One region of the Lysinibacillus sp. OF-1 genome, then DNA from elsewhere that is predicted to be linked to it. Evidence: predicted binding sites of a transcription regulator. Region 1 holds the regulator's gene; the other holds the start of a gene.
What was found. Region 1 encodes LexA, which represses DNA repair genes until DNA is damaged. Its sites were predicted from a motif close to CGAACATATGTTCG; they were not measured.

Region 1 (15,871 bases):
AAACAATCTTAGTTGGGAACATTACAAATAAGAAACAGCATGTGGAGGTGTTTTATGATGAAAAAGAAGATGCTTTTATTCTCTGGTATTACAACAACGCTAGCCGCAGCTGCAACAGGTCTGTTCGGCTTCGCGCTTTCCAATAAATTAATGTATATCCAACAAAAAGACCCGGAGTTTGTTCGAGAACGAGAAACGACTGCCAAGCGCTTTGATGAAGCTTGGTACAATAATAACTTGAAATGTGAACTCAATATTGATTCTCCTAATGGCTACTCAATTCGAGGCATTATGTTTCAGCCTTTGCAAACTAATAACACCATCATCATTTGTCACGGTGTCACTGAAAATAAAATAAATTCCGTAAAATATGCTCGATTATTTGAAAGACTTGGCTATAATTCAGTTATTTTTGACCATCGTCGTCATGGTGAATCTGGGGGCAAAACAACGAGTTATGGCTACTATGAAAAAAATGATCTTGATGCAGTAGTAAAGACAGTGAAAGCCATGATTGGTGAAGACGCTATCCTTGGGATTCACGGTGAATCCATGGGGGCAGCAACTATGCTACTTTATGCTGGAACAGTGGAAGATGGTGCTGATTTCTATATTTCAGACTGTGCGTTCTCCGATTTTTCCATGTTGTTGAAGCAAATCGCCAAAACCGAATTTAAATATGGCTCCATTATTCCCATTCGCTTTGCCGATTTCTTTGTCCGCCTCAGAGATGGCTACTCCTTCAAAAGTGTAACACCTGCTGAAGCCGTGACACATATTGAAAAACCAGTACTCTTTATTCACAGTATTCCTGATACATTTATTCCAGCGTCGATGTCACTAGATCTCTACAATAAAAAAGCAGGTCCCAAAAAATTAAAACTTTTTGACACTGGGGCACATGCACAGTCCTTTAATGAAAATATAGATGAATATGAGGATTTAATTCATGATTTTTTAGAAAGTTTTATTTACCAAAAAATCAATCCCGAGTCTTCCTCCTCCAATGTCATTCCATTCCATTTTTAGCACACATGAAAAAAGATCATGTCAAAGGCAGAAAAAGCAACTTTGCAAGGTGAGAGGTTGATTTCCGTTCCGCCAGCGCCCTTTCCAGGGGGCGTCCGATGAGCCGCTTCACTCACTTACGCTCGCTCCAGGGTCTCATCTGTGACGCTAATCCCCTAGGAGTGACGCTGGCTCCACTCCAATCAACCATTCTGCAAAGTGTCTTTACTTTTTTTCATAGTAATATAGCGATTAAATAGCCCATTATTTTTAGAGGGAATAAGCTCTTATTTTCAATGTGGGGAAGTGATGTGTGACAACACCTCTCCATAAAGAGTAGTGAAGACCTTCGCCTTATTTGAAAACCTTTGCTAAAAAGGTAATACTTTTGTAGGTTGGAGTGGAAGGCTACTTGACTCCCGTGGGATAACGAGACAGGCGAGCCTCTAAACGGAGCGATAGCGGAGGAAGCGGCTCGGGACGCTTGCCCACAGGAAAGCAAGTAGCCTGCAAGGGAAATCCATTTCTACCTTCCAATTGACTGTTTTGTTTTTCAACACTAAGAAAACCTTGCGGAATTATCTCCGCAAGGTTTTATAAATGATTATTCTCCAAAAACGATATGCCATTCATCTCGTTTTGCTAAAAATTCTTCAGCTAATGATTGTGCACCTTCCAAGCTATGGCTAGCAGCCCAGCCACACTGCACCTCATTGCATGCAGGAACAGCTGTTGCTTTTGTCACATCAATAAATGTTTTCTCTAAAATAGTTAATAATTCCTCATAATCATTATGATTAATCAGTGATACATAGAAGCCTGTTTGGCAACCCATTGGACTAAAATCAACAATGTGATCAGAGTAGTTACGAATAATGTCAGCAGATAAATGCTCTAAAGAATGTAAGGCAGGCATATCCATATGCTCTTTATTTGGCTGTTTAAAGCGAATATCATATTTGTACACTTCGTCGCCATTTTGACCCGTTTTAACACCAGCTAAACGAACATAAGGTGCCTTTACTTTTGTATGATCCAGATCAAAGCTTTCTACATTTGTCTTTTCTTTTTGCATAATACATAACCCCTTTCCGTATGGTAATTCTATTATACATAGTTTCCCGATAGAATTATATGATTTTCAAGAATTTTTTAAATACTGTAAAAAATATAAAAAAAAACAACTAGTTAAGTTTGAACTAGTTGCTCTCATCATTCCGATTACTTTTGGAATTTATTCATTTGTGCCATCATTTGACGTACTTGCTTTTCAGACGGCGTACGACCCATTTGTGCCATCATCATACGAATCATTTGCTCATTAATAGGTGGGTTTTCTTTTAAATATTTCATCATAGCTTGACGAGCGAAATAGAAACCAAGTGCCGCTCCCGCTGCTAATGCGATAATTACGATAATAATCCAGCCCCATGTAGGCATACAACCAACCTCCTCCACTACAATATACCGAGAAAAACTCTCCACGCACCATTATACACCAAATGATAGCGTGTTACTATATATTGTAGTGAATTTTCCTAGTGCATTGTATACTTCATCGGCTTTAACCACCCACACTCATTATCCTGTTTATTAAAAGCAATAAACCGTTCACTCATTTTGGCAAGCATTTGAAATAAATCTAAATCTAGCATTCGCGAACCTTCACAATAAACGCAAATTTTACGATCGACCAAATAAATAGCCATTTTGCCTTTTATCGGATGTTCTAAAAACAAAGCATTGCGGGCTCTTTCTAAATGTGCATATTTGGAATCAAGTTGATGTTCCAACATCGCTGCAATTTCTTCAAAACGAACAGATTCACATATATATGCAAGCTCTTTTAAGGATTTCTCGTTGGCGTCTTCACAGCCTTGCATCATCTCTAACAACTTACGCTCTCTGCCAAAAATAAATGTTAAATGCTCTTCTTTTATCTTATATATAGAATAGGTTCTCACCAGAAATCCTCCTTCGCTCAGTTTCTTTTCCATAAGTATAGCTCATCCAACCTTGTTAATTTGTCAAACGAAGGAAGGATCTATCTTCTATTTTTGTCGAAAAAATTCTAGTTTCGCATCTATAAATGACTTTATGACAAATGGTATTTTTTGATAAAACAAAATAGTTATTTTCCAAAAACAAGAAAAAGCAGCTCGTTTTATACGCCAAAAACCCACTTTCGTTACAGCTTAGATGGTTCTCAGCCTCAAGACCTAGATCAAAATCAATTTCGAGTCCGTTTTAGACAATCTTGTATAGAGGTAACATAAAGGTACAAACGAAAGGAGCTAAAACAAATGAAAAAATTTCTTTTATTAACTGGAGGCGTCATCGCAGCATGTGTTGCACTTGCCTTAATAGGACCACTGGCAGGTTTACTATTCTCTGGATTATTTGTAGCACTAGGCATGCATTTCTACATGGCAAGCAAATCAACATTCGGTAAAATTTTCTGGTTTACAGTTGGTCTAATCGGTGTTCTATCAGCAGTGTCTAACATTCCAGCAATGATCGGTCTTGCAGCTATCGCTATTATCTATGTCATCTATAAAAAATGGAATGGCGAAGATGTAAAAATCCCTACAATCGAAGGGAAAAAAGAAGAAGATCCGTTTACAAACTTTGAAAAAGAATGGTCAAACTTAACAAAATAAAAAGGAGCGAAATTAAATGAATTTATTTCAACGTTTTAGATATACAGTAGAGGCAGACTTACATCAAATATTTGATAAAAAGGAACAAAAAAATCCGATTGCAATGTTAAATCAATACATTCGCGAGGCAGAAAAACAAACAGAACAAACAGGTAAATTATTAGAACGACAAGGGCAATTAAAAGAAAAGCTAGAGCAAGAATATAAGCAAAATGCTGAATTACTAGCTAAACGTGAAGCCCAACTAACATTGGCAACAACTAGTGGTGAACAGGATTTAATTGATTTCGCTACAGATGAAGTAACGGCTTACACAGCTCGTAATCATACACTACAAGCGAGCATTGAATCGAGTACACGTGAATACTTCGAGCTAGAGCGTAAATTCGAAACAATGAAGCATAAAATTAAAGATATGAAAGTACGTCAATTACAGCTGATGGGAAAAGAAAATGTAACACGTGCTCACCATCAAATGGACGGCATGATTGCCAAAAACAATAAAACAAATTTTGAAGATTTAGAAGCCTATATCGATAAATTAGCTTACCAAATCGATAAAGATCATGAGGTAACAACTTTCGAGGCAAGACTGGCAGAATTAGAAAAAAAAGCAGCAGAAGATCACTCACCACTGCTAATTGAAAATAAATAACATGTTATAATGAAAGCAATGCGCCAACTTTATAAGGCGCATTCTTTCACGTTTAAAAATAGAGGGTCCCATTCCCTCTCTTATACTATTAGTAGAAGGAAGGGTGACCCTCTTGCAAAATTTCACAACAAATAAGCTCACGTTTTGGGTACTATGCTTCTTTTTACTCGTCTTTGTAGAGCTTACTATTTTTAATAATGGCGGAGCCTTCTGTTTATTGATTGGGGCAGTACTTCTTTATTTAAGTTTTTCCAAAAAAGTTCGTTTTTTTAAATGGACAGGAATTTTCTTCATTGCTATTGCTTTGTTTACCATGTGGAGCCTACGTTTATTCGTCGTCATCATGCTCTTATATATGCTTTATCAATACCTACAACGAGAAAACGAACCAAAGGTAGTCGGTGCAGAGCTTTTTGAAAAGCTTCCTACAACTAAAAATGACTTGATTGGCACAATGCCAGCACCTACAGAAGCGTACAAATGGCAAGATGTACAAATTCAACGCCTTGCAGGAGATATTACGATTGATACAACACAAACAATTTTACCTGCTGGCACTAGTCTCATTACAATTCGCCAAGGGATCGGGAAAGTTCAAATCTATATTCCCTATGAAATCCCTTTCCGTTTACAGTATACGACGTTATTTGGTGAGCTTATCTGCTTACATAAGGGGCCACAACGCATCTTAAATGAAAGTATTACTTTCGCTGACGGCAACCCTGAGGATGCTAAACGCGTTTTAATTATTCATGTCGCAACCTGGCTGGGAGATTTGGAGGTGCTACGAAAATGATTGCCTTTATCTCAAGATTGTTTACGCTATTTTTCATTTTAATGAGTGCTGTTTTCGGTCTGCTTGTGGCGGTATGGGGCAATCCGGATGAAAAAACATGGGAGCCATTGTGGCAGCAGACTTACGATAATATTCCGCTAGGAGGCATCATCGTAGTTAGCCTGTTTGTACTTAGCTTCCTGTTTGCTAGCTGGATCAGCATGACTGCTCGGGCACGAGAAGCTCAAGCAACACGCATTGTGAAGCAATTAATCGAGCCTGATTTTATTTTCCCTAAAAAACAAGCACTTCCGAAATCATTAAAAAAGGCAATAGTTCAAACAAGTGAATTAATCGATACACAGCGAAAAAGCTTACAGCGACTCTCCAATGAACGGGCAGAAGCAAATGATAAAATTATTCAGGAGCGTATTATTGCTGAACGCCAACGACTTGCTAGGGAATTGCATGATTCCGTATCACAGCAATTATTTGCGGCTTCTATGTTACTCTCAGCATTAACTGAAAATGACGAAAATGCTACTAGCTTAAAACAGGTGGAAAAGATTGTTCAGCAGGCACAGCTAGAAATGCGCGCATTGCTGCTCCACTTACGACCTGTAGCTCTACACAATAAAACGCTAGCACAAGGCTTAGAGGAATTGATTATTGAACTTCAACAAAAAGTTTATTTCCATATTGAATATGAGCTAGAGGAAATGGCCTTAACAAAAGCAGAAGAAGACCATTTATTCCGTATTGCACAGGAAGCCCTCTCTAACACGCTCCGTCATGCCAAAGCAAGTGAAGTGGAGTTACTGCTTGTTGCACGAGATGACTTAGCCATTTTACGAATTCAGGATAATGGGTTAGGCTTTGATGTGGAGGCCGATAAATCAACTTCGTACGGCTTACAAAATATAGCTGAACGAGCTGTTGAAATTGGCTGCACATACAAAATTGTGTCCGTGCCTGAAGAAGGAACGATTGTGGAGGTTAAAATTCCGCTACAGAAGGAGGAGGTTCATGTCGATGATACAAGTGCTCATAGTGGATGATCATGAAATGGTACGGATTGGCGTTTCAGCCTATCTTTCAGCACAACCAGATATTACAGTTGTAGGTGAGGCTGAAAACGGCAAAGAGGCTGTGGAGCGTGCCCTTGCCCTAAGACCTGATATTATTTTAATGGATAATGTCATGCCCATCATGACAGGAGCAGAGGCAACAGCGGAAATTTTAACGGCATGGCCAGAGGCAAAAATCATGATGGTGACTAGTTTTTTAGATGACGATAAAGTCTACCCTGCTTTAGAGGCTGGTGCGGTAAGCTATATTTTAAAAACTTCTAATGCTAAACAAATTGCCGATGCTATTCGTAAAACCATAGGTGGCGAAACAGTATTAGAGCCAGAAGTCACATCCAAAATGATGCACCGTATGCGCCACGGTAATAATACGCCCCTTTACGAACAGCTCACTGACCGTGAAATGGAAGTATTATTGCTCATGGCAAAGGGTAAAGCCAATCAGGAAATCGCTGACGAACTATACATTGCCTTAAAGACCGTAAAAACACATGTTAGCAATATTTTAGCAAAGCTCGAAGTGCAAGATCGTACACAGGCCGTTGTCTACGCTTTTCAAAGTGGCCTTGCTAAATAACACCTACATAAAAAACTGCATGTCAGCATGCAGTTTTTTCATGTATTTAGAGATACTTGATTAGATCCACAATATACCTTTTCTAATTCTTGTCATGATCCATAACCATATGTCACGCTGATAGCATCAAAATCATTTTCACGAGCCCCGATCATGATAAATTGTTCCTTTGGATACTTGGCAAAATGATGCAGCACCTCTGCAATAATCTCACTTTTATCATAATGAAAAACGATAAAAAAATACCGCAACACTCAGCGAACTTAAACATCGACTGAGTGTTGCGGTATTTTAATATAAATTATAGTGCTTTTACTTTCGCTACGACATTTTCTACAGTGAATCCGTATTTTTCCATTACTAATTCACCTGGAGCTGATGCACCGAACTTGTCGATTGCAAGAACGTCACCTTCAAAGCCAGTATATTTATGCCAGCCAAATGATGCACCCATTTCAATCGCAAGACGTTTTGTCACAGCTTTTGGTAGGACAGATTCTTTATAAGCTGCGTCTTGTTTTTCAAAGCGATCCATAGACGGCATGGAAACAACTGCCACATCCACACCTTCTGCTTTTAATGCTTTCTGTGCTTCAACAGCAAGTGAAACCTCAGAGCCTGTTGCGATTAAAATAGCATCTGCTACTTCTTTTGTAGCAGGAGATACTGTGTAAGCACCCTTCGTAACACCATCACGAACTGTTTCAATAGAAGCGTCAAGGACAGGTAAGTTTTGACGAGATAATACTAAAACAGTTGGCGTTTTTTCTGATGCTACGGCAAGCTCCCAAGCTACTGCTGATTCATTTGCATCCGCAGGACGAATAACAGAGAGATTTGGCATCGCACGTAGTGATGCAAGGTGTTCGATTGGTTCATGTGTCGGACCATCTTCCCCTACTGCTATAGAGTCATGTGTAAATACATATGTTACAGGAAGCCCCATTAATGCAGAAAGACGAACTGCTGGACGAACATAATCAGAGAATACGAAGAACGTACCGCCAAATACATTTAAACCACCATGAAGAGCCATACCGTTCATTGCAGCACCCATTGCAAATTCACGAACACCAAACCAGATGTTGCGACCAGCATAATCGTCTGCAGAGAAATCGCCTGCACCCTTCATCGTTGTTTTATTGGAGCCAGCAAGGTCAGCGGAACCACCAAAGAATGAAGGAGTTTTCTTCGCAATGGCATTAATCGCGTCACCAGAAGAAGAACGTGTTGCTACAGATTTACCTGCCTCATATACTGGTAGCTCTGACGCAAAGTCCTCTGGTAATTCACCATTCATCGCTTTTTCAAATTGAGCCGCTAACTCTGGGAACTCTTCTTTATATGCAGCAAATTTAGCATTCCAAGCTTCCTCAGATTGTGCACCTTGTATTTCAGCAGCAGCATTAAATGTATCATACACTTCAGCAGGAATTTGGAATGGCTCGTGTGCCCATTCATACGCAGCTTTCGTTAAGACAACTTCATCTGTACCAAGTGGCGCACCATGTGAATCTGCTTTACCAGATTTATTTGGAGAACCAAAACCAATCACTGTTTTTACTTCAATTAATGTTGGTTTGCCAGTTGATTTTTTCGCTTCTTCAATTGTGGCATTAATGGCATCTACATCTGTACCATCAGCCACTTTTAAGTAATTCCAGCCATAAGATTCAAAGCGTTTTTGTACGTTTTCTGAGAATGACTTTTCTAAGTCACCGTCTAAAGAAATATCATTAGAATCGTAAAGTACGATTAATTTTTCAAGTTTTAAGTGACCAGCCAATGAAATAGCTTCAGCTGCTACACCTTCCATTAAGTCACCATCACCACAAAGGGCAAATGTGTAGTGGTCAACGATATCATGACCAGGTTTATTGTAAGTAGCCGCTAAATGACGCTCAGCCATTGCCATACCAACTGTCATAGCAATCCCTTGACCAAGTGGACCAGTTGTTGCCTCTACACCTACTGTATGACCGTATTCAGGATGTCCTGGTGTTAATGAATCCCATTGGCGGAAGTTTTGAATTTCTTCCATTGGTAAACCATAGCCTCCAAGATGAAGTAAGCTGTACAGAAGCATAGAACCATGACCAGCTGATAGTACAAAACGATCACGGTTATACCATTTTGGATTTGCTGGATTATGGCGTAATTGTTTTGTCCATAGCGTATAAGCCATTGGCGCCGCCCCCATTGGTAAACCTGGGTGACCAGAATTTGCTTTTTCGATAGCGTCGATTGACAAAGTTCGAATAGCATTAATTGCTAAAAGATCCGCGTGTTGAGTCATTATATTGTGACATCCTTTCTCGTCCTATATTGTTCTTTTACAGTTTAGTCAACATTGCTTTAGAAAACAATGCTTTTGTTATACTAATTGCGTTTTCATACATACTTTATTGAATTGTGTCACATTAATTTAGAAATTTATTTTTTTTAGCTTGTCTTACTTTCTCTGGTGTCACATCATTACCTTCTGCATCTACCACTTTTACATTTTCAATCGTATCTCGCATAGTCGCTCTAAACGTATCTAAGTACTCCTTGCGAAGCGCTGTTCGCTCCTTAGCCTCTGCTTCTGTTAATTGACCACTTTTGGCCTTAGCAGAAAGTTCATTAATTCGGTTAATTTTTTCCTTTGATAACATTGTTACACACCTTTCAATACCTAGCTTAATGACTTCAGTATGCAAAGTATAGCATGCTTTCCCTTAAAATGCAGTTATACCAACCCTTAATAACACTTCTTAGCCATAATTTACATGACTTCCAGATGTTAGTCGTGTATAACTAATAATAAAAGGAAAAAATTTATATTTATTGGAGGAAATTAAATGAACATCACAACACAGCGATTACTTATCCGAAAATTTGAAGCCCAAGATTGGCAGGCTGTTTATAGCTATATGTCTGATGAAACGGTGATGCATTATATGCCTGAAGGAGTTTTAACTGAAGAACAAGTCCAAAAATTTATAACAGAAAATAGCGCGGATCAAGCTAAGCATTTTGCCATTACTTTACGCGATCAACCAGAAGTTATTGGTCATTTAGTTTTTCATCGATGCTTTGGCGAACATACCTATGAAATTGGATGGGTATTGAATCCTGCTTATCAGCAACATGGCTATGCATCAGAAGCTGCTCAAGCCCTATTAGATTATGGATTTTCCAAATTGAAGCTTCATAGAATAATAGCAACATGCCAACCCGAAAATATAGCTTCTTACCGAGTGATGGAAAAGATCGGTATGCGGCGTGAAGGATTTTTTAAAAAATGTATACCGCATGGTGACAATTGGTGGGATGAATACTATTACGCAATCTTGCAAGAAGAATGGCATAGAACTCTATAAAATGACCGTGTTACATAGTAACAACATTTGGTCATTCAGTAAAAAGAGTATAAAATAAATGGCTAACACTTCAGACAAAACGGAGGGATAAACCTGAGGAGTATGATCAAAATGTTGAGAAACAAATTAGGGATAACCAAAGCTATACTTACGAAAGAATGCGGTGTTGTTAGACAGACAATTAATTGTATTGAAAATGATAAGTACGAGCCATTAGCTTTGAACATGGCTAAAGTCCTCAATAGCCGTATTGATGAGGTGTTTATGTATGACTAAATTTCTTCCTGATTCGATCATTACCATGAAAGATTTTGTGAAAGAAGACTCGGTATTATTACGAAAACAAACCGAAGAAGTGACGACACCCTTAAACCAAGAGGATCGAAATACTTTATTAGCTATGCTGCAATATCTCAAAAACAGCCAAGATCCAACGCTAGCCAAAAAATATAAGCTTCGCCCTGGAACTGGGTTGTCTGCAAATCAAATAGGTGTAGACAAACGAATGTTTGCTGTACTGTTTGATCATAATGAAATGGTGTTTATCAATCCCAAAATCATAAGTCATTCCCTCAATATGATTTATTTACCTGATGGAGAAGGCTGCCTGTCGGTTAATCGACCTGTCCATGGTTTTGTGCCAAGATACGAACGTATTAAGGTCAGAGCATATGACATTGATGGTCAAGAATTCATCTTGCCGTTTCAGGGCTATGGGGCGATCGTTGTCCAACATGAAATCGATCATTTAAATGGCATAATGTTTTATGATCGAATAAATAAAGAGTATCCTTTTCAACTACCTACTAACATCATCATCGACAGTTTGGCTTCCTATCAATAGCATTTTTTACTGTGAATAAAAAAGATTAGCAGGCGATATTATTTGCCTGCTAATCTTTCTTGATGTTCTTGGAAGCGACGATGAACAGTCGCTTTACTTACTTCAAAGCCCAACCCTCGAAGCGTGATCGAAATTTCCTCAAAGGTAAATCCACGTTTGCGTAGCTTGACAATTTCATCTACAGGTAGATCTTTTCGCTCCTGCCCATAGGGATTCCCTCGGTTCGATAAATTATTTTCAGGACGATAGCCATTTTCTACAGCGCGTCGCATGCCTCGACGTATTTTAGCATTATGGATTCTTCGTTGATACTCCTCCACGATTGCTAAAATCTCAAGCAGCATCGTGTCCATTTCATTTAGTTGAACGGGTCCTGCATCGCGCATGGAAAAAACATCTGTTGCTGATTTTTGCAATAAATGCAACACAGCCATCCTTGCGTTCCCACGTCCTAATCGTGTTTCATCTTGTACAAAAAGGGCATTAATTCCCTTTTCTTTAATGAAATCAAGCATTTCAAGCAAGCCATCGCGTTCCACATCATAGCCGCTATGCTTATCCTTAAATACACCCTTTACCTCATAGCCTTGCTCTCTAGCGTAGCGCAGCAACTCTTCCTGTTGGCGCTCTAATGAGGAGCTTTGTGTTTCTTTTTCAGTACTTACACGGCAATAGACAACAGCCGACATTTGTTTATTCATCATTGTTCAGTTCTCGCAATTTCGATAGTATGGATGGGATTGGCTTGATCACCCAATACAGGAATAACTAGAGACTTTCCTGCCACAATTTTAATATCTGCTAATTCATTTTCTGTTTTGACCAGCTTAATCCAATCATCTGTACTCATCTTACCACGGTATTGCTCTGCTAACGACCACAAGCTATCCCCATGTTCAATTTGAATTTCTGCGTAATTAACATCTCCTGGATCAGTGATGTAAAGGTATCCTGCAAATAGTAGACAAGCTCCTAATAAAATGGAGATATGTGTATTTTTCTTTAACCATGTCATAGTTACAACCCCTTTTTTAGAATGTTTGTTCGGAATGTACGTTCTCATAATAAAGCGAACAAACGTTTTTGTCAAACACTTTTCGAACCTATGTTTGCATACATGTTCGCATTCTGTTATACTATCAAATAAGAAGAATGATATTAGAAAAAAGAGGTGAGCACTCATGAAAAAAGTTTCGAAAAGACAAGAGGACATTTTGGCTTTTATTAAAGAAGAGGTACGAGCTAAGGGATATCCACCATCAGTACGTGAAATCGGGGAAGCAGTCGGACTTGCTTCAAGTTCAACTGTTCATGGTCATTTAGCTCGATTAGAACAAAAGGGCTTTATTCGTCGAGATCCAACAAAGCCACGTGCAATTGAAATTTTAGAGCCTGAAGAGTCTATTCAAAAGCAGCAAGTCATTCATGTACCACTTGTGGGGAAGGTAACTGCTGGTTCTCCAATTACTGCTATTGAAAACATTGAAGAATATTTCCCATTACCAGATACGTATGGCACAAGCGAGGATCAGTTATTCATGCTAGAGATTATGGGGGAATCTATGATTGAAGCAGGAATTTTAGACGGCGATTTAGTTATTGTGAAGCAAAAGGCAACAGCTAATAACGGAGATATTGTTGTAGCCATGACAGCAGAGGATGAAGCGACGGTCAAACGTTTCTTCAAGGAAAAAAATCATTTCCGATTACAGCCTGAAAACTCATCTATGGAGCCTATTATCGTCGATCAAGTTTCTATTTTAGGACAAGTTGTAGGACTATATCGTCGTGTACATTAATCATTTAAAGTAGGTTTTGAGGATTATGTGTTCCTTCTAAGAGCATGTATCCTCTTTTTTACGCAAAAAAAGAATCCATATATGGTTGGATTCTTTGTACAGTCCCCTGCTACGCTTCCTTTTTGAATTTTAAGCTAGCTTCAACAAAGGCTGAAAATAATTTTTGTGCAGGCTCATCTCCTGCTATAGCTAGTTCCTCGGGATGCCACTGAACAGCCAAGCAAAATGGCAACTCTTCATGAACAACTGCTTCGATAATGCCATCACTCGATTTTGCTGCTACTTTTAATTTCTCTGCTAATACATTAACTGCCTGATGATGAAATGAATTTACCGCTATTTTCTCTTGTTGTAAAATGGTCGCTAATAAATTCTCCTCCATAATTTGTACATAATGAGTAGCTACAGCTCGAGCAGATTGCTGTACATGCTTGAGCAGCTTAGTACTAAAATGGTCACTATCAATATCCTGAAATAAAGTACCACCTAGTGCTACATTTAGTATTTGAATGCCTCGGCAAATACCCAAAATAGGCATCTTTCGTGTGAATGCCGCTTCAATTAATGCTAACTCTACCGTATCTCTTGCTGGATGAATTTTCCCTAGTTTTGGTGCAGGCTCTGCCCCATACAGAAATGGATGCACGTCATAGCCTCCAGATAACAATAAACCATCTGTAAGGGATAGAATTTGTGTGGCATCCTCCTCTACGCCAAGTGGAATAATAAGCGGAATCCCACCTGCATCAATGATACTTTTACTGTAAGCAGCATTTAATCGAGAGGATAAATCATCTTCCACAAAGGCTGTAATGCCAATAATCGGTTTCACTTGCTTCCCTCCATATGCTTGAAGATTGAACAATTACCAAAAACCTAAATACCAATCGATTAATGAATCCCCATAAAAATAGACAATGATAGCGGCTAATGCAATAGAAGGTCCAAAAGGAATAGGTGTTTTTCTCCCCTGCTTGTTCTTCGTTAACACGACAAGCCCGACAATCATGCCGATAACTGCAGCTATAAATAATGTTAACAGTGTATGCATTGTACCAAGAACAAGTCCAATTAAAAAGAATAATTTAATATCGCCTCCACCCATGCCCCCGTTTGATATCACAGCAATACTATATAATATGCCGAAACCAACGACTGCACCTACAGCACAGTCCCACCAGGGTGTTAATGGCGACAATACTCGTCCAATAATAAGGAAGGGTAAAAAGAATAAAAGCACCTTATTCGGAATCAGCATATAGGCTATATCAGAAACAACAATGATGACTAATAATGAAATAAAAAATAGGGCTACTATAAACTCTATGCTCCAACCAAGCTGCCGATAAGCAAAGGCAAACAATAGTCCTGTTAATAATTCCATTACTGGATAAATCCAAGCTATTTTATTGCCACAGCTCCGACATTTTCCACCCAAAAACACATAAGATAAAACTGGCACTAAATCAAGCGCCGTCAGTTGCCTTTGACATTTAGTACAATGTGAAGGAGGTTGTACAATCGACTCCTTCTGTGGCACACGTAAGCCTACCACATTATAAAAAGAGCCAAAGACAAGCCCAAATAAAAATAGAAAGATTGTATAAGCCATTTCCAATTTTCTGTCCTCCTAAACTAATAGGCGCCCATACAGATGCAGTATGGAACGCCTATCAATGCAATTATTACTCTCCTTCGTAATAGAACGTCGTCACCTGGACGGTAGCTTGTAAAGTAAGATCCGTATCTTTTTCTAATTGATCCTGCTCTCCAGGCAATTTGAATTCGATAGTATCCGTTTTCATCACACGCTGTAATTGTTCAATTTCTTGTAAAAAGCTCTCTAGAGAATTAAAATCAAGCGCCCCAACCTCTAATATAAAAGTAATCAACTTTAAATTCGATGGTAAGGAATCCTTTGAAATAGATGAAATCGGTGAACTCTTAATCTTGTTATCCTGCTCACCATTAACCTCTTCTTCAGCTTGCTCCAACAGATTAAGGTCTTGCGATACATCTGATTGCGAAACAGCCGCATCATCATTTTGAACTGTTAATGACTTTATGCGTGTTCCTGTCACTTCCTCAATCTCAGCTAAATCTAGTATGATCTTTTCAACAGCTCTTGTTGTAGGTAGCTTCTGTCTTAACGCTAAAACATTGATAGTCGACTGACCCTGCTCCTTGTCTAATTGAGCTAATTGTTCTTTTACACTAGAAATCTCTTGCTGGAGTTGTGATACATGACTCTCTTTTGCTTCTACTTCATTTAATCTTGGTAATAATAAATAATAATAAAGCGCAAATAAAATAGAAACGATTAAAGTCAATAACAAGATAATAGATGAATTTTTACTACTCGTTAATTTATTCATGAGCGTCGTCCTCCAGCTAAATATATAAAGTCGATTGTCGCCGTAATGGACACTGAATAACGTGGTACTTCTTTAAATTTTTGTTCAGGCGTTAATTCCTTCTGTTCGCCAAGCTCTATATCGAAGTTTGACACTGTATTAATTTGTGCGTCTGTAAAAAAACTACTCATTAAAAGTCGCTCTACATATTTCGATATATCGGTCATCGTTTCAAAATCCACTTCAATAGTAACTGTATTTTCCCCAAAAACGTAGCTACGCAAGTATGTTTGAGTTGGTAGTAAAGTTTTCGTTTCATCAATTAATGGGGTTACAGGATAAGAAACACCTTGAATATAGGCAACAGATTCCTCCAATGATCCCTGATCAACACTTTGTCTTACATCTAACTCTTGCTGTAATTGTTCAAGCTGTGTCGTTAATGTCTTTTCCTCAGCAGCTAAACGTGACAAATCACTTTTAGCTGTAAAAAATATAAATAGTAAATAAGCTGCTATTAGACCCACAATGACAATTATCAAGCTATAAAAAAGCTTTGGTGAAGTAGACCGTTTTTCAAGCTGTGGTAAGAGGTTTATATCTGGAACCATTAATGAACCTCCTTCAAAGCTAAGCCTAGCAATGTTGAAAATTCTTTTTTAAAATAAGGAAAGAACTTTTCAATTTTTGCTCCATCAACAATCATCAAAGGTGTCTCTAAATTAGAAGATAATAAGGTTCCTATTGAT
Region 2 (15,871 bases), 2.0 Mb from region 1:
CCTGCCGGTATTGAACAAGGCTATCGTAATGCTGTCGCTGGTGCAGATCATGCGATTGTTGTGACAACACCTGAAATCTCCGCTGTTCGTGATGCAGATCGTATCATTGGTTTACTTGAACAAGAAGAGATTACAGCACCTAAACTCATCATTAATCGTATTCGACAGCATATGATGAAGAGCGGTGATACATTGGATGTCAATGAAATTACTACACATCTTTCTATTGATCTATTAGGCATTATTGTCGATAGTGAGGGTGTCATCTCATCTTCCAATAAAGGTGAACCAATCGTCATGGACCCATCAAATAAAGCATCATTGGGCTATCGCAATATTGCCCGTCGTATTCTTGGTGAGTCCGTGCCATTGATGGCTATTCAAAATGAGCAAAGAGGTATGTTTTCAAAACTTAAGGCTCTATTTTCAAAATAAATGACAACCTTTTCGTACAAATGTACGAGAAGGTTTTTTCTTGTGCATGTTTGGACATGCAATCTCATATAGTGTGGAAAAAAGGATGAGAGCTTGTTTAAAAAATGGAAATGGTTCGTCACGATACTACTTGTGGCAGCAATCATGCTTGTAATTCGTTTAGAAGATCAAGGCGTAGTAGATACACCCGTTCGAAAGCTTGTAACAACCTCTGCAGATTTAACCTATTTAAGTGAGCTCGGACAAAGTTGGTTCGAAAAAGAAAAAGAGACCATCATGGTATCAAGTGATGTAGGGCAGGCCGATCTTCTAACATTTGCTAATGCCCAAGTTTTTAAAGAAGGTTATTTATTGCAGTATGATGTTGGTTTACCGATCTATGCTGGGCAGAATGGGTTGGTGGTTTTTACTGGTCATACAAAGTATACGGGCAAGACTATGACAATCAGCTATGAGGACGGGACAACGGTATCTTATGGTATGTTAGATAGTTTAGCGCAGCTCCCTTATACATCGATTCAAGCTAATGATTTAATTGGTATGAAAGAAGCTGGTCAATTATATATGTCCATTGAAAAGGGAGATACTCATTATGATTTAGAGCAAATTGTACAATGGCTTGAATCGACGGAGACCAATGAGGATTAAATTACATCTTCTATGTATCCCTCTGGTATTTGTCATGATTTTTAGTGGACAATTAGCTTATTACGCCATCATTTTATTTTCTTTGCTGTGGCACGAGGCAGGTCATTTAGTAGCAGCAGTATTGTGCGGAGTGAAGGTGAAATCATGCGTTATTACACCATATGGGGGAGAAATTCAATTTGAAAATCCAGCGGTTGTGCAAGCTTCGTCACTCCTATGGATTGCATTAGGAGGACCAATCGCTACCATTATTGGGATTGGCCTCGCTTTTTTTATGCCTGATCTGCTCGCCACTAAGCTAATAACTGTACAATTAGTGTTACTGGCTGTAAATATTGTGCCCATCATACCGTTAGATGGTGGCAGGCTAGTATTAGCCTGGCTATTTTTAAGTTATCCAAGAGCTCAAGTGGTGGAAATGTATTATTGGTTGTCTTTCATCATTGCCACTACACTATTACTAGTCACTTTCAAGTTCTTGCCACAGTCTATTTTTTTAGCCATCATTAATTTATTCATTTGGCTGCAAGCATTGAAAGAATGGCGCTATCGAAAATATAGAGTTGCTTTTGAAAAATATGTTATGAATAGATTGACTTAAAAAAAAACGTATGGTAATATTTTAATGTTATTGTTTGTAGCACCCGTGCTACTACAACCGCTCTGGAAAGGTTTAAGTATCTAATAAGATCACCTTTTAAAACAGGCGAGTCTGAGTCTAAGAGGAGGTGCAGTAAAATGTACGCAATTATTGAAACTGGTGGTAAACAAATCAAAGTAGAAGCTGGTCAAGAAATCTATGTTGAGAAATTAGGCGTAGAAGCTGATGAGGTTGTTACTTTTGATAAAGTATTATTCGTAGGTGGCGAAAACGTTAAAGTTGGCGCTCCATTCGTAGAAGGCGCTACAGTAACAGCTAAAGTTGTTAAAGAAGGCCGTGCGAAAAAAATCGTTGTTTTCAAATTGAAAGCTAAAAAGAACTACCGTCGTAAACAAGGTCACCGTCAACCTTACACAAAATTAGTTGTTGAAGCAATCAACGCTTAATTGTGAGGTGTAGCGAATGATACAAGTTACGATTCATCACAATGAAAATAGACATGTGTCAGCATTTGAATTTTCAGGACATGCTGGGTACGATGAATCTGGTAAAGATTTAGTGTGTGCAGGAGCATCTACTATTGCCATTGGTACAGTAAATGCTATTTATGCATTATTACAAATTCAACCAGAAGTCGAACAAGCTGCTGAAGGTGGAGGCTATCTTAAGGTAGATTTACCATCAGATTTAGAGCCTGAAGTAGATGCAAAACTACAGTTAATTGTTCAAGTAATGACTGCCCAAGTGTATTCTATGGTGCAAAATTACGGACAATACATCCAAATCAACTACAACCAAGTAGGAGGTGGAACTCGATGAAATTATTATTAGCATTAGATCTTCAACTTTTCGCATCGAAAAAAGGGGTAGGTTCTACTAAAAACGGACGTGATTCTGAGTCTAAACGACTTGGTGCTAAACGTGCTGATGGCCAATTCGTAACTGGTGGTTCAATTCTTTACCGTCAACGCGGTACAAAAATTTACCCAGGTACAAACGTAGGTCGTGGTGGTGACGATACACTATTTGCTAAAGTTGACGGCGTTGTTAAATTCGAACGCTTAGGTCGCGATCGCAAACAAGTATCTGTATATCCAACTACACAAGAAGCTTAATCTTTTATAAGATAACATAAAGCGGAGGACTGCATTTATTGCAGTCCTTTTTTTGGCTAAATTTCAACAATGCCGATTCTGGTCTCAATTAAGCTGAGGCATAATTGATTAAAGAATTAAGGGAAAAATAGAGCAAAACTTGTTATACTAGTAAGGATAACTTTATTGGAGTGAATGGGATGAACAATCAATCACTAACCATTAGTGAAGTATTACGTTTTGCAAATCATGATTATGTGAATCAACTGCAACTGATTCGCATGAATTTAGATTTAGGTAGAATTGATGAATCAAAGAAACTTATTCAACATTATTCAGAACAATTACGCGTGTTTTCTATCCTCAATCGACTACAATTACCACAAACAATTGAGTGGCTACAAACAGCAGGATGGCGTTATCCATCACTAGCATGGAAGCTAAGCGGTGAGATAAAAAAGCCAGTGACCAACAATATTGATCGGGAAGTTGTAGATTATTTAAACAAAACAGTTATGCATGTTTATGATACATTAGATCCATTTACAGAGCAGATCCTAACGCTTGATGTACGTGTTGACGATCATACATTTGCCGTGACATTCACGCTAAATGGGTTATGGAGTGCTGATGCATTCACCGAAAAAGGTTTGAAACAATTCGACATTCAAACAATTGAGCAGACAACTACGCGCTGGCAATATGTCTTGAGTGCAAATAGGGAGTGAACTAAATGTTTGTCGATCACGTAAAGATTTTTGTTAAAGGTGGCGACGGTGGAGATGGTATGGTTGCCTTCCGTCGAGAAAAATATGTACCAAATGGTGGTCCAGCTGGTGGAGATGGTGGACATGGCGGTAACGTCGTATTTGAAGTAGAAGAAGGCTTACGAACGTTAATGGATTTCCGCTATAAACGTCATTTTAAAGCGCCTCGTGGTGAACATGGGATGAGTAAAGGCATGCATGGTAAAAATGCAGAGGATTTAATCGTTAAAGTTCCACCAGGCACAGTGGTTATGAATGAAGAAACAAATGCAGTTATTGCCGACTTAGTGGAGCATGGGCAAAGAGCCATTATTGCGAAAGCTGGCCGAGGTGGACGAGGAAATTCTCGTTTTGCCACTCCTGCCAACCCAGCGCCAGAACTTTCTGAAAAAGGTGAGCCAGGACAAGAATTAAATGTTATATTAGAGTTAAAAGTTTTAGCAGATGTAGGATTAGTTGGTTTCCCAAGTGTTGGTAAATCAACGCTTTTATCAGTGGTTTCTGCTGCTAAGCCAAAAATTGGTGCATATCATTTTACGACAATTGTACCGAACTTAGGCATGATTGAAACGGAAGATCACCGAAGCTTTGCGATGGCAGATTTACCTGGGCTTATTGAAGGGGCACATGAAGGGGTAGGATTAGGCCATCAATTTTTACGACATATTGAACGTACACGCGTTATTGTCCATGTTATTGATATGTCAGGAATGGAAGGTCGCGATCCATATGAAGATTATTTAACAATCAATGAAGAGCTAAAACAATATAATCTTCGTTTAACAGAGCGCCCACAAATAATTGTAGCCAATAAAATGGATATGCCAGATGCAGAAGAAAACTTAGCAGCATTCCGCCAAAAGGTAGGAGAAGATGTTCAAATTTTCCCAATTTCTGCTGTTTCACGTCAAGGGTTAAAAGAGCTGTTGTTTGCCATTGCGGATCTACTGGAAGTAACGCCTGAATTCCCACTATATGAAGATGTAGAGGAGCAATCAGACGCAACTGTCATGTACAAGCATGAGGCAAAAGGTGAAGATTTCGAAATCACTCGTGACGATGATGGTACATTTATTATTAATGGTTATGCCATTGAGCGTTTATTTAAAATGACGGACTTTAGCCGTGAAGATGGTATTCGTCGTTTTGCTCGTCAATTGCGTGCAATGGGTGTGGATGAGGCTCTGCGTCAACGTGGAGCACAAGATGGCGATACAGTACGCCTACAAGAGTTTGAATTTGAATTTGTCGATTAAGACATGAGTTTTAGGGGGAAGCGTATGAAGAATGTTGCGAATCAGCGATATTATTTAGTTCGTGAGGATGTTTTAACGGATGCAATGCAAAAAACTTTGGAAGCGAAACACTTACTATCAAGTGGTTCAGTATCTTCCATTTGGGATGCGGTAAAGCAGGTGGATTTATCGCGAAGTGCGTTTTACAAATATCGTGATGCGGTTTTTCCTTTTCATTCAATTGTGCAGGAACGCATTTTAACAGTCTTTTTACAGCTTCAAGATAGAAAAGGAACACTTGCTAAGCTTTTAGAAACTGTGACAATTACACATTGTAATGTATTGACAATTCATCAAACGATTCCGATTCAGGGACGTGCCAATGTTACTTTATCATTAGATGTAACAAGCATGACCTGTGATCTTGATGACCTCATTCAGCAATTAAAGCGCTTAGATTTTGTAGAATCAGCAGAAGTAATTAGTTCTGGAGCATTATAATAACAGTACAGTGTTCAATCCTTTAATTTTTGACAAAAATGAATTATCGTGTTTAATAAGACTGCTAGGTCAGAATGCGATAACAAGCTCAAATAAGGAGCTGTCCCAACAGTGAGTAATCTCGCGGGACTGCTCCTTATTGTGCCATAAAGGAGGTATTTGCAATGACAAAGCAACAATGGGAAAATAGAATCGCCTATTTAGGACCAGAAGCATCATTTACATATTTAGCAACAAAGGCTACTTTTCCAAATGAGTGGCTTGTACCGTGTGCGACGATTCCAGAATGTATAGAGGCTGTCGCGGAGGGAAAGGTGGATTTAGCCGTCGTTCCGCTAGAAAATGCCTTAGAGGGCTCTGTAACATTAACATTAGATTATTTATTCCATGAGGCAACACTCTATGTGACAGGTGAATTATTGCTAAAAATCCAGCAGCATTTAATGGTGAATAAAGCGCAAAAGGATCATTGGCAGTCTATCGCAGGTGTTTATTCCCACCCACATGCACTAGCTCAATGTCATAAATACTTATTTTATCGTTTCAGTCATGTGCCATTACATCAAACAACTTCCACAGCGGCAGCAGCGAAATATGTATCAGAAAATCCACAAGAATGTATAGCCGCAGTAGGCAATGCAGCAGCAGCCGAAAAATATGGCCTTGACATAGTTGAATCGAATATCCATGATTTCCATTTTAACCATACACGTTTCTTTGTACTGTCCAAGCAAAATAAACGATTGCCGCAAGAGCTATCTGAAGGGCAAGCTAAGACAACGTTTATGATTACATTGCCAACGGATCGTTCAGGGGCATTGCATCAGGTGCTTTCTGTTTTTGCATGGCGTCAACTGAATTTAAGTAAAATTGAATCACGTCCACTTAAAACGGGCTTAGGTGATTATTTCTTTATGATTGATGTATTAGCAGATGAAAAAGAACCGATGATGCGTGGCGCCATGGAAGAATTAGCTGCACTAGGCTGTAAGGTAAAATCTTTGGGTACTTACTTCACTTATGTTACATCAGACGAGGCAGAATAGCTGTAGGGAGGAATGGTAATGGCTGGCATCATTTTATTTGATGGTATCTGTAATTTTTGTGATAGCACTGTTCAATTTATTATCAAACACGATGAAGCTGGCTATTTTCAATTTGCGTCACTTCAAAGTGATATCGGCCAAGCATTGCTCAATCAGTACAATATACCAAAGAATATAGATAGTGTGATTCTGATTGAACAAGGGAACGTCTCGCTGGAATCTACCGCAGCATTAAACATATGCAGGAAATTGGATGGACTGTGGCCTTGCTTCTATGCCTTGATTCTTGTTCCCCCCATTATCCGTAATGCGCTGTATCGATTATTTGCTAAACAACGCTATCGTTTATTTGGTCAAAAAAGTGAATGCTTATTGCCCACACCTTCTCAACGGCAACGATTTCTTTCCTAGTAGCGCACGGGTTTATAATATCCGCAGAGAGTGGAAAAATACTTTCGCTCAGGATCAAAATGCTCGCGAAGAGAAAAGAAATACCGTCGCTCAAGCGTCCAATCAGAAGCATAACATTTGCAATCAAAACAGAAAGCACCGTATGAAAAAGGATATCATACGGTGCTTTTGCTATTTATTGATCTGACACTAAGTAGCTCTTTTTTTGTAAGGCTTGTTCAATTAAAGTTAAAACTTCAACAGAGGGTGCAGAGATGACATGCAGATGAATGCCACCAGTAAGGGCGGATAAATAATTAGCCTGTGTGGCATTGACACGTTCGATAAACTGTTTCACCTCATGGCGATTTGATACCATAATGGAGGCAGTGAGTTCACCATATATTGGATGTTCTACAATAACATTTTTGACAGTACCACCACAATCGACAATGGTCATTAATTCATCCTCTGTTTGCTCTGAGGTATGCAAGCAAGGGAACGTACGTTCAACGGTTTGCTGTAATTGTTCCTGATGCATATAAAGATAGCCCTGGCTTGTGGCAATAATGGGCTCATTTCTTGCCTTTAATAGAGTCATATCATTGACGATAACTTGTCTAGAAACATTGGCGAACTTAGCCAAGTCTGTCCCAGTTATAGGTGCTTTACTGTTTTTTAATTGCGCTAAAAGTTGCAGTCGGCGTTCTTCGCCTAACATTTTTTTCATAAGAGTTCACCTCTGCTCATAATAAAGGAATCAGCATTCCTTATGTTTTAGTGTACCATGAAGCATTTCTAACTTGCTGAAATTTTTGTATCCAAATGAAACATTGAACATATGATACGTAGAGAGGAAGGGAGGAAAAAATTGCGTATTCATATTGTTCAAAAGGGAGACACCTTGTGGAAGATTGCGAAAGAGTACGGCATTTCGTTTGAAGATTTGAAGCGGCTCAATGTCCATCTTGCCAACCCAGATTATATTGTTCCAGGTATGGAAATTATATTGCCTGAAAAAATAAACAAAGAGCCGCATAGAGAATCACATAAAGAAATGCCGAAAAAGGAAACACAAGTGCATAAGGAGGCACCGAAGGAAAGTCCTAAAAAAGAGGTACAGCGACCGATGCCACCACCGCCGCCTATTGTACCGCCACCACCAGCTCCTATGCCAATGCCAGAACCACAAATGATTCCGATTCCAATACCGATGCCAATGCCTATGCAAATGCCACAACAACCGATGTGGGTACCGCAGCCTGTGGAAATGAATTGGCACCAACAATTGGTGATGCCACAAATGGAGCAAAATGTTACAACACCACCTGTACAAATACAGCCACCACCACCGCCAGCACCTACACCACCACCTGTAGCTCAACCGAAGCCAATGCCACAACCAGCGCCACAGCCACCGATGCATATCATGCCACAAATGCCTGCTGTCCCACATTGCTCAAGTTGTCATCAACCGATCTATCATCAAATGTGGTGGCCGATGATGCCAATGCAACCTCAGGTCGAGCATTATACGATGCCACAACAGCCAATGTCTTGTGACATGCCAGATCATAAAGTAGGTGGGATGGAAGACTTTTTAGAGTCTACATCACCATTCTTCCATACACAGGATCAGCAAATGAAGCCACAAATGGATATGAATATGGGTCAATCTTGTGGCTGTGGTACACAGCCAATGATGATGCCTGATATGAACATGGGTCAATCCTGTGGCTGTCATCAACAACCAATGATGATGCCTACATGGCAAATGGATCCTTGTCATTGTCCGCCACCACCATGTCCGACACATTGTCCACCGCCGTGCCCACCAGCAGGGGGACAATGGATGTCACCGCACTATTTCCCAGGCGGGATGACGCCTTATCGATGGTGAAAAAGCGTATATTGTAGAAGAGTTAAAGTCAAACATTTGGAAATATAAGTATGAATCGAATCATTATTTTGTCAAACGAGCGAAGCAAGTGGAAATTGCAGAGAAGGTGAGAGCAATTCATCGCCAGTTAGGACGCATGGAGCCTTCTCTAATCTTACCATTGGTCCAGAGTGATGATGAGCAGTTAATTGTGCAAGTATGGCAAGAAGGAAGCCATGGTGCTAACTTTGCATATAAAAAAGATCGTGAAGAATCTCTTAAATTATTAATAGCTTTACATGATACACATAAAAAAATAGCTTGGCAGCGAATGCCAGGCTTGCATACCTACTCGCAGCTTTTAAAATGGCAAATGCGTCATATGCGTTTTAAAAGTAGAAGAAATGAGTTTCGAGCTTTTTTAACAAAAGAAGAAATCGATCAAATTGTGCATTATAGTGATAAATCTTTACAACTGATTGCATTAGAGGATGCGCCTGAAAAAGAAATCACACTATTACATGGGGATGTGGTTCATCATAATTTTTTATGGTGCTCTGATGGCCAATTACGTTTAATTGATTTTGATTTAGCACATCTTGGCGAAGCAGATGATGAATATATTTTATGGTTGCATCGTGTATTACCTGCTGTTGATTATGATCTTGGGAAAATTTTTGCCGAATTACCTGAGCTGAAACGACTGGATAAAAGAAAGCTCCATCGTTTGAAATATCCGAATGAGCTATTACGAGAATGGCTTTTTGCAGTGGATTTACCACTAGAGCAACAGCTAGTATTTTTAGATTATTTAGTGCCATTCACAAAACGAGCCCTCACCTATTGGCCAAAACTGTGGTACGATATTGATAGATTTGTTAAAAAATGACCGTCATTTGGCGGTCATTTTTGTTTGGCAACAGCGCTTTTGCCACTACTTTTTGTCGAGCATTCGTTCGCTATATGCTATAATCGAAGACGATGATTGTGAGGGATTATAGATGTATGATTATTTAAAAGGACAAGTAACTCGTATTACACCTGAGTTTATAGTATTAGAACAACAAGGTATTGGCTGGCAACTTCATACGCCCAATCCGTTTGCATTCCGCACATCAGCCCTGGAGCAACAGATATATGTTCATTTGCATGTACGAGAGGATGCACAAGTTTTATATGGTTTCCCTAATCTAGATCAACGTGAGCTATTTCGAAAGCTAATATTAGTATCTGGCATAGGGCCAAAGGGGGCTCTAGCGATTTTAGCTACTGGGAATCCGCAACAGGTTATTAGTGCCATTGAGCGGGAGGACGAAGCGTTTTTAGTGAAGTTCCCTGGGGTTGGGAAAAAAACGGCACGTCAAATGATTCTTGATTTGAAGGGCAAGCTAGGCTCGTTATTAGATACATTGGAGCTTCCTAGTGCAGAACATGAGCTACCATTGTTTGGTGTGAATCCTTATAAGCATGAGCTAGAAGAAGCTATACTGGCGTTAATGGCACTTGGTTATTCTGAAAAAGAGCTCGAAAAAATTCGTCCACAGCTTGAGGACAACGACAAGCTGGAAACGACAGATGCCTTTATGAAACAAGCGTTGCAACTATTGCTAAAAATAAAATAAGGAAAGGAGGGAAGGTGCATGTCTGAACGTATGATGGCAAGTGAGGCAGGTAGCTATGATGAGCAGTTTGAATTATCTTTACGCCCTCAAAAATTAACGCAGTATATTGGGCAACATAAAGTGAAGGAAAACTTACAAATATTCATTGAAGCGGCAAAGCTTCGCCAAGAAAGTTTAGACCATGTGCTGTTATATGGACCTCCGGGACTTGGTAAAACGACATTAGCTGCTGTTATTGCGAATGAGATGAATGTCAATGTACGCATGACGAGTGGCCCTGCAATTGAGCGCCCAGGGGATTTAGCAGCTATTTTAAGTTCACTTGAGCCTGGGGACGTTTTATTTATAGATGAAATTCATCGACTCTCCCGTGCCATTGAAGAAGTGCTATATCCAGCAATGGAGGACTTCTGTTTAGATATTGTGGTGGGGAAAGGTCCAGAAGCACGTTCTGTACGCCTTGATTTACCTCCCTTTACCCTTGTAGGTGCTACAACAAGAGCTGGCGCCTTATCAGCCCCTTTAAGGGATCGCTTTGGTGTGTTACTACGCTTAGAATATTATGATGATCGTTCACTTGCTGAAATTGTGGTGCGAAGTGCTCATTTATTTGAGGTGAAAATTGAGCAAGTAGCGGCAATGGAAATGGCGAGACGCTCACGCGGAACACCTCGAATTGCGAATCGTCTATTAAAACGAGTACGAGATTATGCACAAGTGCTTGGAGATGGTATGATAACGGAGGGTCTTGCACAGCAAGCGCTAGAGCTGTTACAAGTTGATCCTAGAGGGCTTGATCATATCGACCATAAACTTGTAACGAACATGATTGAGCGCTTCCAAGGCGGTCCAGTGGGCTTAGATACGCTTGCGGCATCGATTGGTGAGGAACGGGTTACGATAGAGGATGTATATGAACCTTATTTGATGCAAATTGGCCTTATTCAACGTACACCACGGGGAAGAGTTGCCACACATTTAGCCTATGAACATTTTGGATATGAGTATCCACAACAAACATAAAGAAGGAAGTTTTTTCATGCGTGTAGAAGATTTTGATTTTGAATTACCGGAGGAGCTTATTGCTCAAACGCCATTAATTGATCGTACTGCGAGCCGCTTAATGGTTGTTACACCTGGCGCTACTAAAGTAGAGCACCACCATTTTGCTCACGTTTTAGATGAGCTACATGCTGGAGATTGTCTCGTATTAAATGATACAAGAGTCTTACCTGCTCGCTTAATGGGTGTGAAAGAGGAAACAGGTGCACATATAGAAGTATTGTTATTAAAGCAATTAGCTGGTACAGATGAGTGGGAAACACTTGTAAAACCAGCTAAGCGTGTAAAAGTAGGAACTGTTATCACATTTGGTGAAGGTTTATTAACAGCTACTTGTACAGGAGAGCTTGAACATGGCGGACGTACATTTGACTTTCATTATGATGGCATCTTTTATGAAATATTAGAGCAACTTGGTGAAATGCCGTTGCCTCCATATATTCGTGAAAAACTTGAGGACAAGGATCGTTACCAAACGGTTTATGCCAAAGAACGTGGCTCAGCTGCAGCACCAACAGCGGGACTACATTTCACGGAGCAATTATTAGAGCAGGTAAAAGCGAAAGGTGTAGAAGTGGTCTTTATCACGCTACATGTGGGTCTCGGCACTTTCCGTCCTGTTAGTGTGGATTCGATTGAAAACCATGAAATGCACGCTGAATTCTATAGTGTGACCGAACAAGCGGCAGATACGATTAATCGTGTTAAGCAAAACGGCGGCAAGGTCATAGCTGTTGGGACAACCTCTACACGTACATTGGAGACAATTGGCTCTAAATATGAGGGGGAAGTGCGAGCAGAACAAGGTTGGACGTCTATTTTCATTTATCCAGGCTACAACTTTACGGTGGTGGATGGGTTAATTACAAACTTCCATTTACCGAAATCAACACTTGTCATGCTTGTTAGTACGCTAGCTACTCGAGAAACTATTTTAAGTGCCTATCAGCAAGCAGTGGAGGAAAAATATCGCTTCTTTAGTTTTGGAGATGCGATGTTTATACGTCCGAAAAAATAATAGTGGATACAATCGAAGTACTGTTTTTACTTCAGATAAGAGAGGATTTTTAGTTTATGACACAACCAGCAATTCGATATGAATTACTTCATACTTGTAAACAAACAGGAGCACGTCTTGGCATCGTCCATACACCACATGGCTCCTTTGAAACACCAGCATTCATGCCAGTGGGCACACAAGCAACTGTTAAAACGATGTCGCCAGAGGAATTAAAAGAAATGAATGCTGGGATCATTTTGTCCAATACGTACCATTTATGGCTTCGTCCAGGCAATGATATTGTCAAGGAAGCAGGCGGACTCCATAAATTTATGAACTGGGATCGTCCTATTTTAACGGATTCAGGTGGTTTCCAAGTGTTCTCCCTAAGTCAATTCCGTAAAATTGAGGAGGAAGGCGTTCATTTCCGTAATCACCTTAATGGAGATAAGCTATTTTTAAGCCCTGAAAAAGCAATGGAAATTCAAAATGATTTAGGGTCTGACATTATGATGGCGTTCGATGAATGTCCACCATTTCCTGCGACACATGATTATATGCTGCAATCAGTTGATCGTACAACACGTTGGGCAAAACGCTGTAAAGAAGCGCATAAGCGTCCAGAGGAGCAAGGTTTGTTTGGTATCATCCAAGGCGGAGAGTATGAGGATTTACGCCGTCGTTCAGCAGAAGCATTAGTGGAATTAGATTTCCCAGGCTACGCAATTGGTGGATTATCTGTTGGTGAACCGAAAGATGTGATGAACCGAGTGTTAGAATTTACGACGCCAATGATGCCTGAAAATAAACCACGTTATTTAATGGGGGTTGGCTCACCAGATTCTTTAATTGATGGAGCAATTCGTGGGATTGATATGTTTGACTGTGTGCTGCCAACACGTATTGCACGTAATGGTACACTAATGACATCTGAAGGCCGTCTAGTGGTGAAAAATGCTAAGTATGCACGTGATTTTGGTCCAATTGATCCGAATTGTGATTGCTATACATGTAAAAACTATTCTCGTGCCTATGTTCGACACCTTATCCGTACGGAAGAAACGTTTGGTATTCGTTTAACGTCTTATCATAATCTACATTTCCTATTGAAGCTGATGGAACAAGTGCGTGAAGCCATTCGTCAAGACCGCCTTGGTGATTTCCGAGAAGAATTCTTTGAAAAATATGGCTTCAATGGGCCAAATGCTAAGAACTTTTAAGCCATTACGTCTTTCATTTTATGTTACTGAATCGAAATAAAAAAGGTAATGTCAACGGCATAATAAGCAATTTTGTAAGGCGAGGGGTTGATTTCCGTTCCACCAGCGTCCTTTCCAGGGGGCGTCAGATGAGCCGCTTCACTCACTGCGTTCGCTCCAGGGTCTCCTCTATGACGCTAAATCCCCTAGGAGTGACACTGGCTCCACTCCAATCAACCATTCTGCAAAAATGTCTTTTCCTTATCTTTCATACGAGCCGTATTTGTATGATTAGAGAAAGGATAGCCTCTTATTTTCAATGTGGAGAAGTGATGAGTGACAACACCCTCCATAAAGAGTAATGAATACCTTCACTTTATTTGAAGATCTTTGCTAAACAGAAACATTTTTATGGATTGGAGTGGAAGGCTACTTGACTCCCGTGGGATAGCTCGGCGCTCGCCCACAGGAAAGCAAGTAGCCTGCAACGGAAATCCTTTTTCACCTTTCATATAAATTCTATGAATGGTTTTGTTTTTCAACACTATGAAAGGACATTAGGCAGTGCCTAATGTCCTTATACTATGGCAATCGTTTTGTAAAAGCATTCAAATCTTTGTAAAAAGTGAATATTTCTAGCAAAATAATGTCAATCATAGAAAAAATATTAGTAATTGAGAAAATTTTTTGGCTTGTCCATCGCTTTTTATTGGTGGAATAGTCTATACTAAAAAAGTGAGATTTGGAAAGGGGGCAAGATATATTATGGATCAATTATTAGGATTAGCGCCAATATTATTAATGTTCGTTGCAATGTGGTTTATCTTAATCCGTCCAGCTAAAAAAAGACAGCAGGAAACACAAAATATGCAAAGTAGTTTGCAACGTGGAGATAAAGTCATTACAATCGGTGGTCTACATGGTGTCGTAGATGCGATTGAGGACACAGCAGTGACGTTAAAAATCGCTGACAATGTACGAGTGAAATTTGACCGTCAAGCAATTGGGCGAATTGTTAATGACAATCAGTAACAAAAGAGAAAAGGCTTACAATAGGGCATTAGCTATGTTGTAAGTCTTTTTTTACACATGAAGCGAACTCATGGCTAGTTAGCTGTTTTTATTTTATGGATCAATACTTCACCAGAATCTTTGCCGTTTACAGTTATTCTGCTTAACGTAAACAGAGAATCGCCCCTTTTCACATGTTTATTTTGAATAACAAAGGCCATCTTAAAACCAGCTTCTTTTGCTAATTTTATGGTGGATGGTGAATGAATACCGTAAGGATAGCTAATAGCAATGGGCTCATAGCCAAGTTTTTCTTTTATTATTTTTCGTGAGCGAATAAAATCATTTCTAACTCTTTCTTCATATGCATGATAACTTTCAAGTTGTCCGTCTACAAAACCTGGTCCATATACCGCACCATTTAGCCTACCGTTTTCTGAAGGTAATTTATAATGCAAATCCCATGTGTGACTTTGAATTGTCATATAATCCTTCATTTCCTTTAACTGCTCCCAGCTCATCTTTGGAATTTCTTTTGGCTGTTGAATTTTTTCATCATTTTCTAGGATTCGGCTTGCAATCACAAAGATTTCTGCATGCATATCGTATTTTTTTAAAACAGGGTATGCTTTTTCATAATTGCTTAAATACCCATCATCAAACGTAATTAATATAGGCTTTGGAGGTAATGGCGTTTGCCCATTTAAGTAATCATATAATTGCTGAACAGAAATGGTATGATATCCTGCACCTTTCAGCGCCTTCATTTGATTTTCAAAATTTTCGGGTGAAATAACTGTAGTATTATTTATATGTTCCTCTAAATGATGATACATAAGAACCGGTATTTCCGGCTCTTGGTATCCGTAAATAAGGGAGGGGCTTATTAACAACAGGAGCATATAAACAGCAACGAAAACAATTATTTTCCTTGTCATGTTCTCACCTTGTTTGTTTTTATAGTCGTTAAGCATTTTGTTCTTTGTTATTGTGTACGAACAAGTGGAGACTATTCCTTGAAAATTGTATAAAAAACAATAAGTAAGGTCACTTTGATAGTATGGGGGTGTTTCTATGGAAGAATATTACCATATTATTTTTCGAACTTGTTTTTTATATGTGTTTATTATCATTGTTTTCCGTTTAATGGGTAAACGAGAAGTAGGAGAATTATCAGTCATAGATTTGGTTGTATTTGTATTGATTGCAGAAGTTGCTGCTTTTGCGCTAGATGACTTTAAAAATCCTCTCTTTAATGCCATACTACCTATCATTATTTTGCTCTTTATTCAAATTTTAAGTGCTTACTTATCGTTAAAGTTCAAAAAAATACGAGATTTAGTGGATGGTGACCCAGCTTTATTAGTAAAAGATGGTGTTA

Region 2: the regulator LexA is predicted to act here: its motif matches at 9,542-9,555, upstream of ruvA (Holliday junction branch migration protein RuvA).

Annotation. Positions count from the first base shown of each region.
Region 1 covers NZ_CP102798.1:1,249,583-1,265,453, reverse strand. The annotation lists gene NV349_RS05940 (alpha/beta hydrolase) at 58-1,029, shown strand; gene NV349_RS05935 (S-ribosylhomocysteine lyase) at 1,613-2,083, opposite strand; gene NV349_RS05930 (YneF family protein) at 2,230-2,448, opposite strand; gene sirA (sporulation inhibitor of replication protein SirA) at 2,547-3,005, opposite strand; gene NV349_RS05920 (lmo0954 family membrane protein) at 3,312-3,668, shown strand; gene NV349_RS05915 (PspA/IM30 family protein) at 3,685-4,323, shown strand; gene liaF (cell wall-active antibiotics response protein LiaF) at 4,436-5,119, shown strand; gene NV349_RS05905 (sensor histidine kinase) at 5,116-6,156, shown strand; gene NV349_RS05900 (response regulator transcription factor) at 6,131-6,763, shown strand; gene NV349_RS05895 (hypothetical protein) at 6,856-7,017, opposite strand; gene tkt (transketolase) at 7,065-9,059, opposite strand; gene NV349_RS05885 (DUF896 domain-containing protein) at 9,184-9,417, opposite strand; gene NV349_RS05880 (GNAT family N-acetyltransferase) at 9,604-10,125, shown strand; gene def (peptide deformylase) at 10,394-10,969, shown strand; gene NV349_RS05865 (YneB family resolvase-like protein) at 11,008-11,673, opposite strand; gene yneA (cell division suppressor protein YneA) at 11,670-11,984, opposite strand; gene lexA (transcriptional repressor LexA) at 12,151-12,768, shown strand; gene NV349_RS05850 (gamma-glutamyl-gamma-aminobutyrate hydrolase family protein) at 12,878-13,600, opposite strand; gene NV349_RS05845 (prepilin peptidase) at 13,634-14,386, opposite strand; gene NV349_RS05840 (hypothetical protein) at 14,454-15,143, opposite strand; gene NV349_RS05835 (PilN domain-containing protein) at 15,140-15,733, opposite strand; gene pilM (type IV pilus biogenesis protein PilM) at 15,733-15,871, opposite strand, start outside.
Region 2 covers NZ_CP102798.1:3,226,839-3,242,709, reverse strand. The annotation lists gene minD (septum site-determining protein MinD) at 1-435, shown strand, start outside; gene NV349_RS15855 (peptidoglycan DD-metalloendopeptidase family protein) at 529-1,083, shown strand; gene NV349_RS15850 (zinc metalloprotease) at 1,073-1,684, shown strand; ribosomal protein L21 leader region at 1,730-1,807, shown strand; gene rplU (50S ribosomal protein L21) at 1,822-2,130, shown strand; gene NV349_RS15840 (ribosomal-processing cysteine protease Prp) at 2,147-2,503, shown strand; gene rpmA (50S ribosomal protein L27) at 2,500-2,799, shown strand; gene NV349_RS15830 (Spo0B domain-containing protein) at 2,979-3,506, shown strand; gene obgE (GTPase ObgE) at 3,512-4,801, shown strand; gene NV349_RS15820 (ACT domain-containing protein) at 4,826-5,281, shown strand; gene pheA (prephenate dehydratase) at 5,446-6,327, shown strand; gene NV349_RS15810 (thiol-disulfide oxidoreductase DCC family protein) at 6,346-6,738, shown strand; gene NV349_RS15805 (transcription repressor NadR) at 6,914-7,447, opposite strand; gene NV349_RS15800 (LysM peptidoglycan-binding domain-containing protein) at 7,589-8,617, shown strand; gene NV349_RS15795 (phosphotransferase) at 8,607-9,485, shown strand; gene ruvA (Holliday junction branch migration protein RuvA) at 9,598-10,218, shown strand; gene ruvB (Holliday junction branch migration DNA helicase RuvB) at 10,237-11,241, shown strand; gene queA (tRNA preQ1(34) S-adenosylmethionine ribosyltransferase-isomerase QueA) at 11,258-12,298, shown strand; gene tgt (tRNA guanosine(34) transglycosylase Tgt) at 12,355-13,500, shown strand; gene yajC (preprotein translocase subunit YajC) at 14,245-14,511, shown strand; gene NV349_RS15765 (polysaccharide deacetylase family protein) at 14,586-15,428, opposite strand; gene NV349_RS15760 (DUF421 domain-containing protein) at 15,565-15,871, shown strand, end outside.